DNA from 3 places in the Cytobacillus sp. FSL W7-1323 genome. Region 2 is predicted to be linked to each of the others. Evidence: a T-box and tRNA genes for the amino acid it is inferred to sense, from the RefSeq annotation. Region 2 holds a T-box; the other regions hold tRNA genes.
The links. The T-box of region 2 lies ahead of proS (proline--tRNA ligase). A T-box ahead of a tRNA ligase gene usually reads a tRNA of that ligase, here a tRNA-Pro.
Positions count from the first base shown of each region.

Region 1: it has a tRNA-Pro gene. The T-box ahead of proS (proline--tRNA ligase) is inferred to sense a tRNA for this amino acid. The anticodon was not compared.
Region 3: it has a tRNA-Pro gene. The T-box ahead of proS (proline--tRNA ligase) is inferred to sense a tRNA for this amino acid. The anticodon was not compared.

Region 1 covers NZ_CP151998.1:3,603,943-3,608,203, forward strand. Annotated here, with positions in the region: gene glgB (1,4-alpha-glucan branching enzyme) at 1-488, opposite strand, end outside; tRNA gene MKX67_RS18085 (tRNA-Glu) at 668-739, opposite strand; tRNA gene MKX67_RS18090 (tRNA-Ser) at 743-833, opposite strand; tRNA gene MKX67_RS18095 (tRNA-Asn) at 837-911, opposite strand; tRNA gene MKX67_RS18100 (tRNA-Ile) at 922-998, opposite strand; tRNA gene MKX67_RS18105 (tRNA-Gly) at 1,006-1,076, opposite strand; tRNA gene MKX67_RS18110 (tRNA-His) at 1,079-1,154, opposite strand; tRNA gene MKX67_RS18115 (tRNA-Phe) at 1,164-1,236, opposite strand; tRNA gene MKX67_RS18120 (tRNA-Asp) at 1,256-1,332, opposite strand; tRNA gene MKX67_RS18125 (tRNA-Met) at 1,336-1,409, opposite strand; tRNA gene MKX67_RS18130 (tRNA-Ser) at 1,423-1,515, opposite strand; tRNA gene MKX67_RS18135 (tRNA-Ile) at 1,522-1,598, opposite strand; tRNA gene MKX67_RS18140 (tRNA-Met) at 1,612-1,688, opposite strand; tRNA gene MKX67_RS18145 (tRNA-Ala) at 1,714-1,789, opposite strand; tRNA gene MKX67_RS18150 (tRNA-Pro) at 1,813-1,889, opposite strand; tRNA gene MKX67_RS18155 (tRNA-Arg) at 1,898-1,971, opposite strand; tRNA gene MKX67_RS18160 (tRNA-Leu) at 1,988-2,076, opposite strand; tRNA gene MKX67_RS18165 (tRNA-Gly) at 2,083-2,157, opposite strand; tRNA gene MKX67_RS18170 (tRNA-Leu) at 2,177-2,261, opposite strand; tRNA gene MKX67_RS18175 (tRNA-Lys) at 2,279-2,354, opposite strand; tRNA gene MKX67_RS18180 (tRNA-Thr) at 2,369-2,444, opposite strand; tRNA gene MKX67_RS18185 (tRNA-Val) at 2,461-2,536, opposite strand; rRNA gene rrf (5S ribosomal RNA) at 2,546-2,663, opposite strand; rRNA gene MKX67_RS18195 (23S ribosomal RNA) at 2,975-4,261, opposite strand, start outside.
Region 2 covers NZ_CP151998.1:3,739,947-3,744,207, forward strand. Annotated here, with positions in the region: gene MKX67_RS18995 (sigma-70 family RNA polymerase sigma factor) at 3-641, opposite strand; gene proS (proline--tRNA ligase) at 723-2,153, opposite strand; T-box leader at 2,212-2,423, opposite strand; gene ald (alanine dehydrogenase) at 2,904-4,034, opposite strand; gene MKX67_RS19010 (helix-turn-helix domain-containing protein) at 4,210-4,261, opposite strand, start outside.
Region 3 covers NZ_CP151998.1:458,750-463,010, forward strand. Annotated here, with positions in the region: gene MKX67_RS02430 (Tex family protein) at 1-278, shown strand, start outside; gene cmpA (cortex morphogenetic protein CmpA) at 352-471, opposite strand; gene MKX67_RS02440 (SprT family protein) at 587-1,042, shown strand; tRNA gene MKX67_RS02445 (tRNA-Asn) at 1,134-1,208, shown strand; tRNA gene MKX67_RS02450 (tRNA-Ser) at 1,213-1,303, shown strand; tRNA gene MKX67_RS02455 (tRNA-Glu) at 1,342-1,413, shown strand; tRNA gene MKX67_RS02460 (tRNA-Asp) at 1,429-1,505, shown strand; tRNA gene MKX67_RS02465 (tRNA-Gln) at 1,517-1,591, shown strand; tRNA gene MKX67_RS02470 (tRNA-Lys) at 1,599-1,671, shown strand; tRNA gene MKX67_RS02475 (tRNA-Leu) at 1,687-1,773, shown strand; tRNA gene MKX67_RS02480 (tRNA-Arg) at 1,839-1,915, shown strand; tRNA gene MKX67_RS02485 (tRNA-Pro) at 1,924-2,000, shown strand; tRNA gene MKX67_RS02490 (tRNA-Gly) at 2,026-2,099, shown strand; rRNA gene MKX67_RS02495 (16S ribosomal RNA) at 2,218-3,766, shown strand; rRNA gene MKX67_RS02500 (23S ribosomal RNA) at 3,985-4,261, shown strand, end outside.

The sequences.
Region 1 (4,261 bases), 140 kb from region 2:
TTCCTCTTTTTCCATGTACCTAAGTGCATCTCATATATCATCATAGGTTCTGAAAATGCTTTCCTTTGTTGTTTTTCCTTTTGCCAGCCTTGGTCCTTCCATTTGTAACCTTCTAAGGAATAAACAATCGAAGCAGTACTAGGCCGTAATTCTGAACAAAAAGCAAAAGGATCAGCCTTTAAAAAAGTTTGTTCATCCTTGTTCTTAATTGCATATTTATAAATTTCTCCTGTTAAATCTCCATCTAGCTGAATTCTCCATATCCCCTCTTTATTTACTTTATCTAATGAAAAACCTTCGCCATTCCAATGATTAAAAGAACCAACTAATGATATTGAGGTGGCATGTGGAGCATAGATAGTAAAGGAAGTAACCCAATTATCTCCTTCTTTATGACGGTGTGATCCAAACAGTTCGTATGCCTTAAATAAGCTTCCTTCATGAAACAAGTGCATTTCGAATTCAGTGGGGTATGCAGTTGTATTCATCTTAATTCATTCCACTCCTTGTATTACATTACTCTTTCTTAAATAATTCGTCTTAAGTATAAAAATCCCTTGTTATTTTTCAAATTATTTTGACATCTAATGACAGATAATATAACATCCAAAAAGTGTTAGCCACATAAAAAAGAAGCTGTCAACTTATGTTGACAGCTTCTTTTTTATGACCCCTACGGGATTCGAACCCGTGTTACCGCCGTGAAAGGGCGGTGTCTTAACCGCTTGACCAAGGGGCCAACTGGCGGAGAAGGAGGGATTTGAACCCTCGCGCCGGTTGCCCGACCTACACCCTTAGCAGGGGCGCCTCTTCAGCCACTTGAGTACTTCTCCATATGGCTCCGCAGGTAGGATTCGAACCTACGACCGTTCGGTTAACAGCCGAATGCTCTACCACTGAGCTACTGCGGAATAATATAAATGGTGGGCCTAAATGGACTCGAACCATCGACCTCACGCTTATCAGGCGTGCGCTCTAACCAGCTGAGCTATAGGCCCCTATTTAAGCGGGTGAAGGGAATCGAACCCTCATCATCAGCTTGGAAGGCTGAGGTTTTACCACTAAACTACACCCGCAATGGGGCGGCTGATGGGAATCGAACCCACGAATGTCGGAACCACAATCCGATGCGTTAACCACTTCGCCACAACCGCCATAAAAGATGGCTCAGGACGGAATCGAACCGCCGACACAAGGATTTTCAGTCCTTTGCTCTACCGACTGAGCTACTGAGCCAAAATAATAAATATGTAAATGGCGGTCCGGACGGGACTCGAACCCGCGACCTCCTGCGTGACAGGCAGGCATTCTAACCAACTGAACTACCGGACCAGATTGCGGGGGCAGGATTTGAACCTGCGACCTTCGGGTTATGAGCCCGACGAGCTACCGGACTGCTCCACCCCGCGATAATAATATGAATGGCGGAGGAAGAGGGATTCGAACCCCCGCGGGCTTTAACACCCCTGTCGGTTTTCAAGACCGATCCCTTCAGCCAGACTTGGGTATTCCTCCGAATAATGGTGGACCTTGTAGGACTCGAACCTACGACCGGACGGTTATGAGCCGTCTGCTCTAACCAGCTGAGCTAAAGGTCCATCATTCTATCTATGGTAGCGGCGGAGGGGATCGAACCCCCGACCTCACGGGTATGAACCGTACGCTCTAGCCAGCTGAGCTACACCGCCATAGAATATATTGTATAAAATTAATTGGTGGAGCCTAGCGGGATCGAACCGCTGACCTCCTGCGTGCAAAGCAGGCGCTCTCCCAGCTGAGCTAAGGCCCCTAAAAATATATATGTATATCTAGTGGTCGGGAAGACAGGATTCGAACCTGCGACCCCTTGGTCCCAAACCAAGTGCTCTACCAAGCTGAGCTACTTCCCGATACAAAACGCGCCCGAGAGGAGTCGAACCCCTAACCTTTTGATCCGTAGTCAAACGCTCTATCCAATTGAGCTACGGGCGCTTAATTTTAAAAAGAATGGTGCCGAGGACCGGAATCGAACCGGTACGGTAGTCACCTACCGCAGGATTTTAAGTCCTGTGCGTCTGCCAGTTCCGCCACCCCGGCACATATTGGAGCGGAAGACGGGATTCGAACCCGCGACCCTCACCTTGGCAAGGTGATGTTCTACCACTGAACTACTTCCGCAAATATTTAAAATGAAAAATGGTGCGGGTGAAGGGAGTCGAACCCCCACGCCTTGCGGCGCCAGATCCTAAGTCTGGTGCGTCTGCCAATTCCGCCACACCCGCATATTAAAATGATCAAATGGTGAGCCATGAAGGACTCGAACCTTCGACCCTCTGATTAAAAGTCAGATGCTCTACCAACTGAGCTAATGGCTCGTACAAAGCACGAGTGGTGCCGGCCAGAGGACTTGAACCCCCAACCTACTGATTACAAGTCAGTTGCTCTACCAATTGAGCTAGGCCGGCAAATACACACAAAAAATGGTGGAGGATGACGGGATCGAACCGCCGACCCTCTGCTTGTAAGGCAGATGCTCTCCCAGCTGAGCTAATCCTCCAATATGTATGCCCGGCAACGTCCTACTCTCACAAGGGGACAGCCCCTAACTACCATCGGCGCTTTAGAAGCTTAACTTCCGTGTTCGGTATGGGAACGGGTGTGACCTTCTCGCTATCGCCACCGGACTTTTTAAAGACATATATTATTATAACGTCTTTAATAAAATTTTCAAGAGAAATTTTAAATCATTCTCTAAAAACTAGGTAATGTTGAAGAAGATATTTATGAGTAATCGCCTATGCGTTGCTGATGCGACTACTTACGTAGTGCTGTCTAGCTGCGGCGGCTTGGAGCCGCCCGCATTTCGTATTGTCCAGCTACAGCGCCTAGGTGCTCGAGGTCATAAGTCAAATTTGTCATGAGGTTAAAGAACAACCTCCTGTCAAATCTGTCTTATGCTTGTCGCACCTGTGCAAGGCGCTTTCGCTTTTCGTTTTTGGTTAAGTCCTCGATCGATTAGTATTAGTCAGCTACATGTGTCGCCACACTTCCACCTCTAACCTATCAACCTGATCATCTTTCAGGGATCTTACTAGCTTGCGCTATGGGAAATCTCATCTCGAGGGGGGCTTCATGCTTAGATGCTTTCAGCACTTATCCCTTCCGCACATAGCTACCCAGCGATGCCTTTGGCAAGACAACTGGTACACCAGCGGTGCGTCCATCCCGGTCCTCTCGTACTAAGGACAGCTCCTCTCAAATTTCCTGCGCCCACGACGGATAGGGACCGAACTGTCTCACGACGTTCTGAACCCAGCTCGCGTACCGCTTTAATGGGCGAACAGCCCAACCCTTGGGACCGACTACAGCCCCAGGATGCGATGAGCCGACATCGAGGTGCCAAACCTCCCCGTCGATGTGGACTCTTGGGGGAGATAAGCCTGTTATCCCCGGGGTAGCTTTTATCCGTTGAGCGATGGCCCTTCCATGCGGAACCACCGGATCACTAAGCCCGACTTTCGTCCCTGCTCGACTTGTAGGTCTCGCAGTCAAGCTCCCTTGTGCCTTTACACTCTACGAATGATTTCCAACCATTCTGAGGGAACCTTTGGGCGCCTCCGTTACTCTTTAGGAGGCGACCGCCCCAGTCAAACTGCCCACCTGACACTGTCTCCCATCCCGATAAGGGATGTGGGTTAGAATTTCAATACAGCCAGGGTAGTATCCCACCGACGCCTCCACCGAAGCTAGCGCTCCGGCTTCTAAGGCTCCTACCTATCCTGTACAAGCTGTACCAAAATTCAATATCAGGCTACAGTAAAGCTCCACGGGGTCTTTCCGTCCTGTCGCGGGTAACCTGCATCTTCACAGGTACTATAATTTCACCGAGTCTCTCGTTGAGACAGTGCCCAGATCGTTACGCCTTTCGTGCGGGTCGGAACTTACCCGACAAGGAATTTCGCTACCTTAGGACCGTTATAGTTACGGCCGCCGTTTACTGGGGCTTCGATTCAAAGCTTCGCGTGAGCTAACCTCTCCTCTTAACCTTCCAGCACCGGGCAGGCGTCAGCCCCTATACTTCGCCTTGCGGCTTCGCAGAGACCTGTGTTTTTGCTAAACAGTCGCCTGGGCCTATTCACTGCGGCTCATCAAGGCTTTAACACCCTAATGAGCACCCCTTCTCCCGAAGTTACGGGGTCATTTTGCCGAGTTCCTTAACGAGAGTTCTCTCGCTCACCTTAGGATTCTCTCCTCGCCTACCTGTGTCGGTTTGCGGTACGGG
Region 2 (4,261 bases):
CATTAAGCTGCCATCATATTGAAAGCATTTGAAGGGGTGCTTTGCTTGGAAGTACTATAATGATTAATTATTGGCAGTAATTTGATAAGCTCAGTGGGATGTTGATGCTCAAATGCACGATGGAAAACTTGAAAGATTTTTCTCTCGACCGGCTCATCCCATTGCTGATTTAATTCTTTCATATCTGTTCCTAAACGTCTTCTTGCTCGATGCAATAAACTCTTAACAGAGGCTTCTTTCATATTTAACATCTCTGCAATTTCACTATTCTTAAATAAAAACGCTTCTTTTAATGAAAAAGCTAGCGCCTGTTGCACAGTTAATTTCTCTAATAATAATTCAATTGTTTCTGTCAAATGATGATTTCTTGTTTCGATATCAACATGATTTTCTGTTAATTGCTCTTTTTTCTTTTTTCTAACCACATCGATCCATTGATGATAAGCAATTTTCTTTAACAAAGCTCGTGTTAATTTAGCCTCGTTATACTTCATTGCCTTCAAGATGGTTTCTTGCGCTATGTCCTCTCCATCCCACTCATTTTGGCAAAGAAAGGTGCAATAGCTTACTAAGTCTCGATAATACTTTTTCGCAATCAAATCTAACGTTGCTGACCGGCTTACCATCTGCTCCTTCTGCATTGTTTCCTTCACCCCTTCACACTTTCTATTACTTAAACGGCTATAAGTGAAAAAAAGATATGGGTCAATAAAATTTTTTTCTTAATAAGCTTTAGCCCAATAGACAAGATGCTGTGCTTCTTCTTTACAGCAAACACACGCTTTAGCAATCGCCGTTTCATCAAATGGCATACATCGGGAAGTCACACTTGTGTCTTCTTTTATTTTCTCTTCGCATGCTTGATTGCCACACCACATCGCTTTGACGAATCCTTGTTTTTCATTAAATATCTGCTTAAACTCTTCATAAGTATATGCTTCATACGTATGTTCGTTGCGATGTTCTTTTGCCTTATGATAAAGTGAAGTTTGAACCTTTTCTAAGAGTTGAACAATTGTTTCTTCTAGATTTTCTAATGGAGTGACCATTTTCTCCCCTGTATCTCTTCTTGCAAGTACGACTTGGCCCTTTTCAATATCTTTAGGACCTACTTCTAAGCGAATGGGCACACCCTTCATTTCATATTCATTAAATTTCCAACCTGGCTTTTTATCACTTGCATCAATATCTACGCGCGCTACTTTACTTAGTCTTTCTTTTAAATCATAGGCAAAATCTAATACGCCACCCTTATGTTGCGCAATAGGAACAATCATTACCTGCTTTGGGGCAACCTTTGGCGGAATTACTAAACCTCTGTCATCACCGTGGACCATAATCATCGCACCGATAATTCTGGTTGTGAATCCCCAAGAAGTTTGCTGCACATACTGCTCTTTTCCATCTTGGTCGGTAAATTGAATCCCAAATGCCTTTGCAAAGCCATCTCCTAAATGATGAGATGTCCCTGATTGTAGCGCTTTACCATCATGCATTAAACTTTCAATTGTATAAGTTAATTTAGCGCCAGCAAACTTTTCTTTTTCCGTTTTCTTGCCTTTAACAACAGGGATAGCTAAAAGATTTTCACAAATATCTGCATAGACTTCTAGCATCTTTACTGTTTCTTCTAACGCTTCTTCATCCGTCGCATGACAAGTATGGCCCTCTTGCCATAAAAACTCCAACGTTCGTAAAAATGGTCTTGTTGTTTTCTCCCATCGAACAACATTTGACCATTGATTATAAAGCTTTGGTAAATCACGATAAGAGTGAATAATATTTTTATAATGTTCTCCGAATAGTACTTCTGATGTCGGGCGCACACAAAGTCTCTCAGCAAGCTCATCTTCCCCACCATGAGTTACCCAAGCGACTTCTGGGGCAAATCCTTCAATATGATCTTTTTCTTTCTGAAGAAGGCTCTCAGGTATAAATAGAGGCATATAAACATTTTCATGCCCAGTTTCTTTTATCTTTTGATCAAGTGCTGATTTAATGTTCTCCCAAAGGGCGTAACCATATGGACGAATAATCATTGAACCTCTCACACTCGAATAATCGACTAAATCAGCTTTCTTTACGACATCTGTATACCATTGTGGAAAATCTTCATTCATTGATGTTATTTCTTTCACAAACTGCTTACCCATATTGACACCTCATTTTTAATTTTTATTCTTTCAAAGACACAAAAAAGCCCTGCTTTCAAATAGGGACCCAATGACTGGTGGTACCACCCTATTTCAAAGCAAAGCTTTGCACTCTTATTGATAACGGTTCAACAAGTAAACCGCATATTCTAAAGAATATGTACTCAGAGGGCAGGTTCAGCTTTTCATTAATAGATATCTTACAGCACAAACGGATACCTTCTCTGAAAATAATGATGAAAACTTACTATTCCTCATCAACGATTAACTATTTTTTGAAGATTATATAGAGTTTAATGAAAAATGTCAAATTTTGATTGAAGGCTCTTGGTCTAATGGCTTTTTACTTCTCTTTTTAGCCCTCTCAAGTGACCTTTTTTCTATTACTAGACTAATTGGTACACAAGAAGAGGCAAAAAAATAAGATGATCAATAACAGAATGTGAAAAGATAAACCTTTCCGTACAAAGAATACAATCCATTTTTCTATTTTAATATTTTGAAGGAATTCGATTATCCCCTATATGTGTAACTAGAAAAATACAGCCCTATTAAATCCTTGAATGGTAAAGGGGCTCCTGAAGATACGTTAACCATCATAGCAAAGAATACTAAATGAAGGCTATAAGAAAATCGCGTTCAACATGATTTAGTATCAACTGAACTACTCCTACAAATTCATACATCGTCTAATATATCATCCAAAAAGTAAAAAAACCTACCCCTATTAAGAGGTAGGAGAAAGTATCATTAGTTTGTTATTTCTTCATTTGCGAATGCTGCATCGACTTGAACATAATCATAACCTAAGTCCCTTGCGACTGCTTCATACGTTACATGCCCATTTACTACGTTTACCCCTAATTTCAATGCTGGGTTTTGTTCAACAGCTAGATGTGCACCTTTAGTCGCTATTTGTAATGCATAAGGAATTGTTACATTCGTTAATGCGATTGTTGATGTTCTTGGCACGGCACCTGGCATGTTTGCCACAGCATAATGCACAACACCATGTTTAATATATGTTGGATCATCATGTGTAGTTACATGATCAACCGTTTCAAGAATACCACCTTGGTCAACCGCAACGTCGATAACGACTGCACCAGGTTTCATCGTTTGAATCATTTCTTCTGTTACTAATTTTGGCGCTTTTGCTCCTGGAATGAGTACAGCACCAATTACAAGGTCAGCTTCTTTTACAGATTCAGCAATATTTAATGGATTAGACATTAATGTTTGAATACTATTACCGAAAATATCATCAAGTTGACGAAGTCTTTCAGGGCTTAAATCAATGATTGTTACATCTGCACCAAGACCGATGGCCATTTTCGCAGCATTAATACCCACAACGCCCCCACCAATAATCGTCACTTTTCCTCTTGATACACCTGGTACACCCGCAAGTAATATTCCTTGGCCGCCGTTTGTTTTTTGTAAGAATTGCGCTCCAACTTGTGTTGCCATTCTACCAGCAACTTCACTCATTGGTGTTAGTAATGGAAGTGTACGGTTCACCTCAACCGTTTCATATGCAATAGCCGTTACTCCGCTTTTCACTAGCGCATCTGCCAATTCTGGTTCTGCTGCTAAATGCAAATAAGTAAACAATACTAGGCCTTTACGGAAATAGTCATATTCAGTTGGTAGCGGTTCTTTTACCTTCATTACCATCTCCGCTGCCCATGCTTCTTTTGCCGTGCCTACGATTTTCGCGCCTGTTAACTCGTAATCTTGATCTTGAAATCCACTTCCGAGTCCTGCAGTCGTTTCAATAAGTACTTCATGTCCAGCTTTTACTAATGCATCTACCCCCGCTGGTGTCATTGCTACACGGTTCTCGTTGTTTTTAATTTCTTTAGGTACGCCGATAATCATATCCTTTTGGCCCCTTCCATTTATTATATTAATTTTTAAGTATGAATAAATTGCATAGAATAAATTGTCAAATAATAAATGACAATTTTATGTTTCCCTATTGTCAGTATAATAATAGAATGTTGAAATGACTTTGTTTATATTTGAAAAATGAAAAAGCATCATTTGTGTAATTTCACAAACGATGCTTTTTTTCTATGTATTTGCGGATTTGCAGTTCTAAATAC
Region 3 (4,261 bases), 1.3 Mb from region 2:
TACCTGCTCCGCTATTAAAGAAAGAAGTATTAAAGCTGGATGATTTGAAGGAAGGGATGGAACTTCAAGGGACCGTCCGAAATGTAGTTGATTTCGGAGCTTTTGTAGATATTGGCGTGAAGCAAGATGGTTTAGTCCATATCTCAAAGCTAAGTAATCGGTTTGTGAAACATCCGTTAGATGTCGTATCTGTTGGTGATGTTGTGACTGTATGGGTCGATTCGGTTGATCAACAAAAAGGCAGAGTGGCGTTAACCATGCTCCAACAAGGTCAATAAATAAGCATAAAAAGCCGTGGGATTTTTCCAACGGCTTTTTATGTAAATCATTGTGGGTTTGAGAAGGAGTTTCCTACGTACCAGAACAATGCTTCTTTCTATAAAAGTACCAGCATTGATTCAATAATTTGATTTGATAACGGTCCTTCTCTAAGAAAGCACGTTTCATTTGGTTCTGTAACCAAACAGGCATGGAATAGCCTCCTTTCTCTCACTTTCCACGGTCCTTTATGCTATGCTAATGTATATCAATTGTATGCGCTTATAGGTTGTCACGTGCTAATTTTATCCTTGAAAGGAGTGAAGAAATGAGTGATAAGGAATTACAAAGGTTAGTTGAAGAAGTATCTTTGAGGTGGTTCGATCTTCCTTTTCGTCATACAGCGAAATTCAATAGTAGATTAAGAACAACCGGAGGACGATATATGCTGTCTGATCACCGCATTGAAATTAATCCGACATATTATCAGCATCTAGGAATGGAAGAATTAGTTGGTATTATTAAACATGAACTATGTCATTACCATCTGCATTTGGCTGGGGCAGGCTATCAACATCGAGATAGTGATTTTCGGAGGCTAATGGCTAAAGTAGGTGCACCAAGGCATTGTTCGTCTTTACCTCAGAAAGTTTCTTACATTATGTATAAATGCAACCAGTGCAATCAACTCTATAGAAGGAAACGTCGAATAAACACAAACAAGTATAGATGTGGCCAATGTATGGGCAAATTAGTGTTAATATCTACTGATAAAAATAATTGAAATTCATGCTTGACTTTTTACATGGTGGTAATTATAATTTAAAGAGTCGATAAGGCAGTGCTTGTTGACTACATATTCTCTTTTAACATATTCCGCAGTAGCTCAGTGGTAGAGCATTCGGCTGTTAACCGAACGGTCGTAGGTTCGAATCCTACCTGCGGAGCCATTTTGGAGAAGTACTCAAGTGGCTGAAGAGGCGCCCCTGCTAAGGGTGTAGGTCGGGCAACTGGCGCGAGGGTTCAAATCCCTCCTTCTCCGCCATTCTTATATACATATTTGTTTTTCTTTTTTTATGTTATGGCCCCTTGGTCAAGCGGTTAAGACACCGCCCTTTCACGGCGGTAACACGGGTTCGAATCCCGTAGGGGTCATCTTTTTAAAGGTTAGGTCCGGTAGTTCAGTTGGTTAGAATGCCTGCCTGTCACGCAGGAGGTCGCGGGTTCGAGTCCCGTCCGGACCGCCATATCTTAATAATGGGCTATAGCCAAGCGGTAAGGCAACGGATTTTGATTCCGTCATTCGCAGGTTCGATCCCTGCTAGCCCAGCCATTTTTATGAGCCATTAGCTCAGTTGGTAGAGCATCTGACTTTTAATCAGAGGGTCGAAGGTTCGAGTCCTTCATGGCTCATCTTAAACAATTTATGCGGTCGTGGCGGAATGGCAGACGCGCTAGGTTGAGGGCCTAGTGGGTGAATAACCCGTGGAGGTTCAAGTCCTCTCGGCCGCACCAAAAAGATTTAAAAAAATACTTGACTCATTAAAATTAGTATGATATTATAATAGAGTTGCTTCAAGGCGCCCGTAGCTCAATTGGATAGAGCGTTTGACTACGGATCAAAAGGTTAGGGGTTCGACTCCTCTCGGGCGCGCCATATACTTACGGGAAGTAGCTCAGCTTGGTAGAGCACTTGGTTTGGGACCAAGGGGTCGCAGGTTCGAATCCTGTCTTCCCGACCATGCAAAACCAACAAATTAATTAAATGCGGGTGTAGTTTAGTGGTAAAACCTCAGCCTTCCAAGCTGATGATGAGGGTTCGATTCCCTTCACCCGCTCCATTACCAAAAAGATTGTTCTTTGAAAACTGAACGAACGTAAAACGTCAAGCGTAATTCTAAAAAAAGCTGATTTATCAGCAACAAAGCACCATAGGTGCAAATGAGCTAATCAAACACTTTATTGGAGAGTTTGATCCTGGCTCAGGACGAACGCTGGCGGCGTGCCTAATACATGCAAGTCGAGCGAATCTGAGGGAGCTTGCTCCCAAAGATTAGCGGCGGACGGGTGAGTAACACGTGGGCAACCTGCCTGTAAGACTGGGATAACTCCGGGAAACCGGGGCTAATACCGGATAATATCTATTTATACATATAATTAGATTGAAAGATGGTTCTGCTATCACTTACAGATGGGCCCGCGGCGCATTAGCTAGTTGGTGAGGTAACGGCTCACCAAGGCGACGATGCGTAGCCGACCTGAGAGGGTGATCGGCCACACTGGGACTGAGACACGGCCCAGACTCCTACGGGAGGCAGCAGTAGGGAATCTTCCGCAATGGACGAAAGTCTGACGGAGCAACGCCGCGTGAGTGATGAAGGTTTTCGGATCGTAAAACTCTGTTGTTAGGGAAGAACAAGTATCGGAGTAACTGCCGGTACCTTGACGGTACCTAACCAGAAAGCCACGGCTAACTACGTGCCAGCAGCCGCGGTAATACGTAGGTGGCAAGCGTTGTCCGGAATTATTGGGCGTAAAGCGCGCGCAGGCGGTTCCTTAAGTCTGATGTGAAAGCCCACGGCTCAACCGTGGAGGGTCATTGGAAACTGGGGAACTTGAGTGCAGAAGAGGAAAGTGGAATTCCAAGTGTAGCGGTGAAATGCGTAGAGATTTGGAGGAACACCAGTGGCGAAGGCGACTTTCTGGTCTGTAACTGACGCTGAGGCGCGAAAGCGTGGGGAGCAAACAGGATTAGATACCCTGGTAGTCCACGCCGTAAACGATGAGTGCTAAGTGTTAGAGGGTTTCCGCCCTTTAGTGCTGCAGCAAACGCATTAAGCACTCCGCCTGGGGAGTACGACCGCAAGGTTGAAACTCAAAGGAATTGACGGGGGCCCGCACAAGCGGTGGAGCATGTGGTTTAATTCGAAGCAACGCGAAGAACCTTACCAGGTCTTGACATCCTCTGACAATCCTAGAGATAGGACTTTCCCCTTCGGGGGACAGAGTGACAGGTGGTGCATGGTTGTCGTCAGCTCGTGTCGTGAGATGTTGGGTTAAGTCCCGCAACGAGCGCAACCCTTGATCTTAGTTGCCAGCATTTAGTTGGGCACTCTAAGGTGACTGCCGGTGACAAACCGGAGGAAGGTGGGGATGACGTCAAATCATCATGCCCCTTATGACCTGGGCTACACACGTGCTACAATGGATGGTACAAAGGGCTGCAAGACCGCGAGGTTTAGCCAATCCCATAAAACCATTCTCAGTTCGGATTGTAGGCTGCAACTCGCCTACATGAAGCCGGAATCGCTAGTAATCGCGGATCAGCATGCCGCGGTGAATACGTTCCCGGGCCTTGTACACACCGCCCGTCACACCACGAGAGTTTGTAACACCCGAAGTCGGTGGGGTAACCTTTTGGAGCCAGCCGCCTAAGGTGGGACAGATGATTGGGGTGAAGTCGTAACAAGGTAGCCGTATCGGAAGGTGCGGCTGGATCACCTCCTTTCTAAGGAATATACGGAATTAACTTGATGTTAGACTGTTCGTTCAGTTTTGAGAGTATAATCTCTCAATTCAATCGTTCTTTGAAAACTAGATAATGTAATGAAGAAGATTACCGAGTAATCGCCACCTTAGTTATTTTCTCTCTATATAATAGAGTAGAGATACTAAACTTTTTTAAAACACACAACCGTGAGGGAAGCGAAAGCAACCCAAACATATGGTTAAGTTAATAAGGGCGCACGGTGAATGCCTTGGCACTAGGAGCCGATGAAGGACGGGACTAACACCGATATGCTTCGGGGAGCTGTAAGTAAGCTTTGATCCGGAGATTTCCGAATGGGGAAACCCCCTATCCGTTATGGGATAGGATCCATACCTGAATACATAGGGTATGGAAGGCAGACCCGGGGAACTGAAACATCTAAGTACCCGGAGGAAGAGAAAGCAAACGCGATTCCCTGAGTAGCGGCGAGCGAAACGGGATTAGCCCAAACCA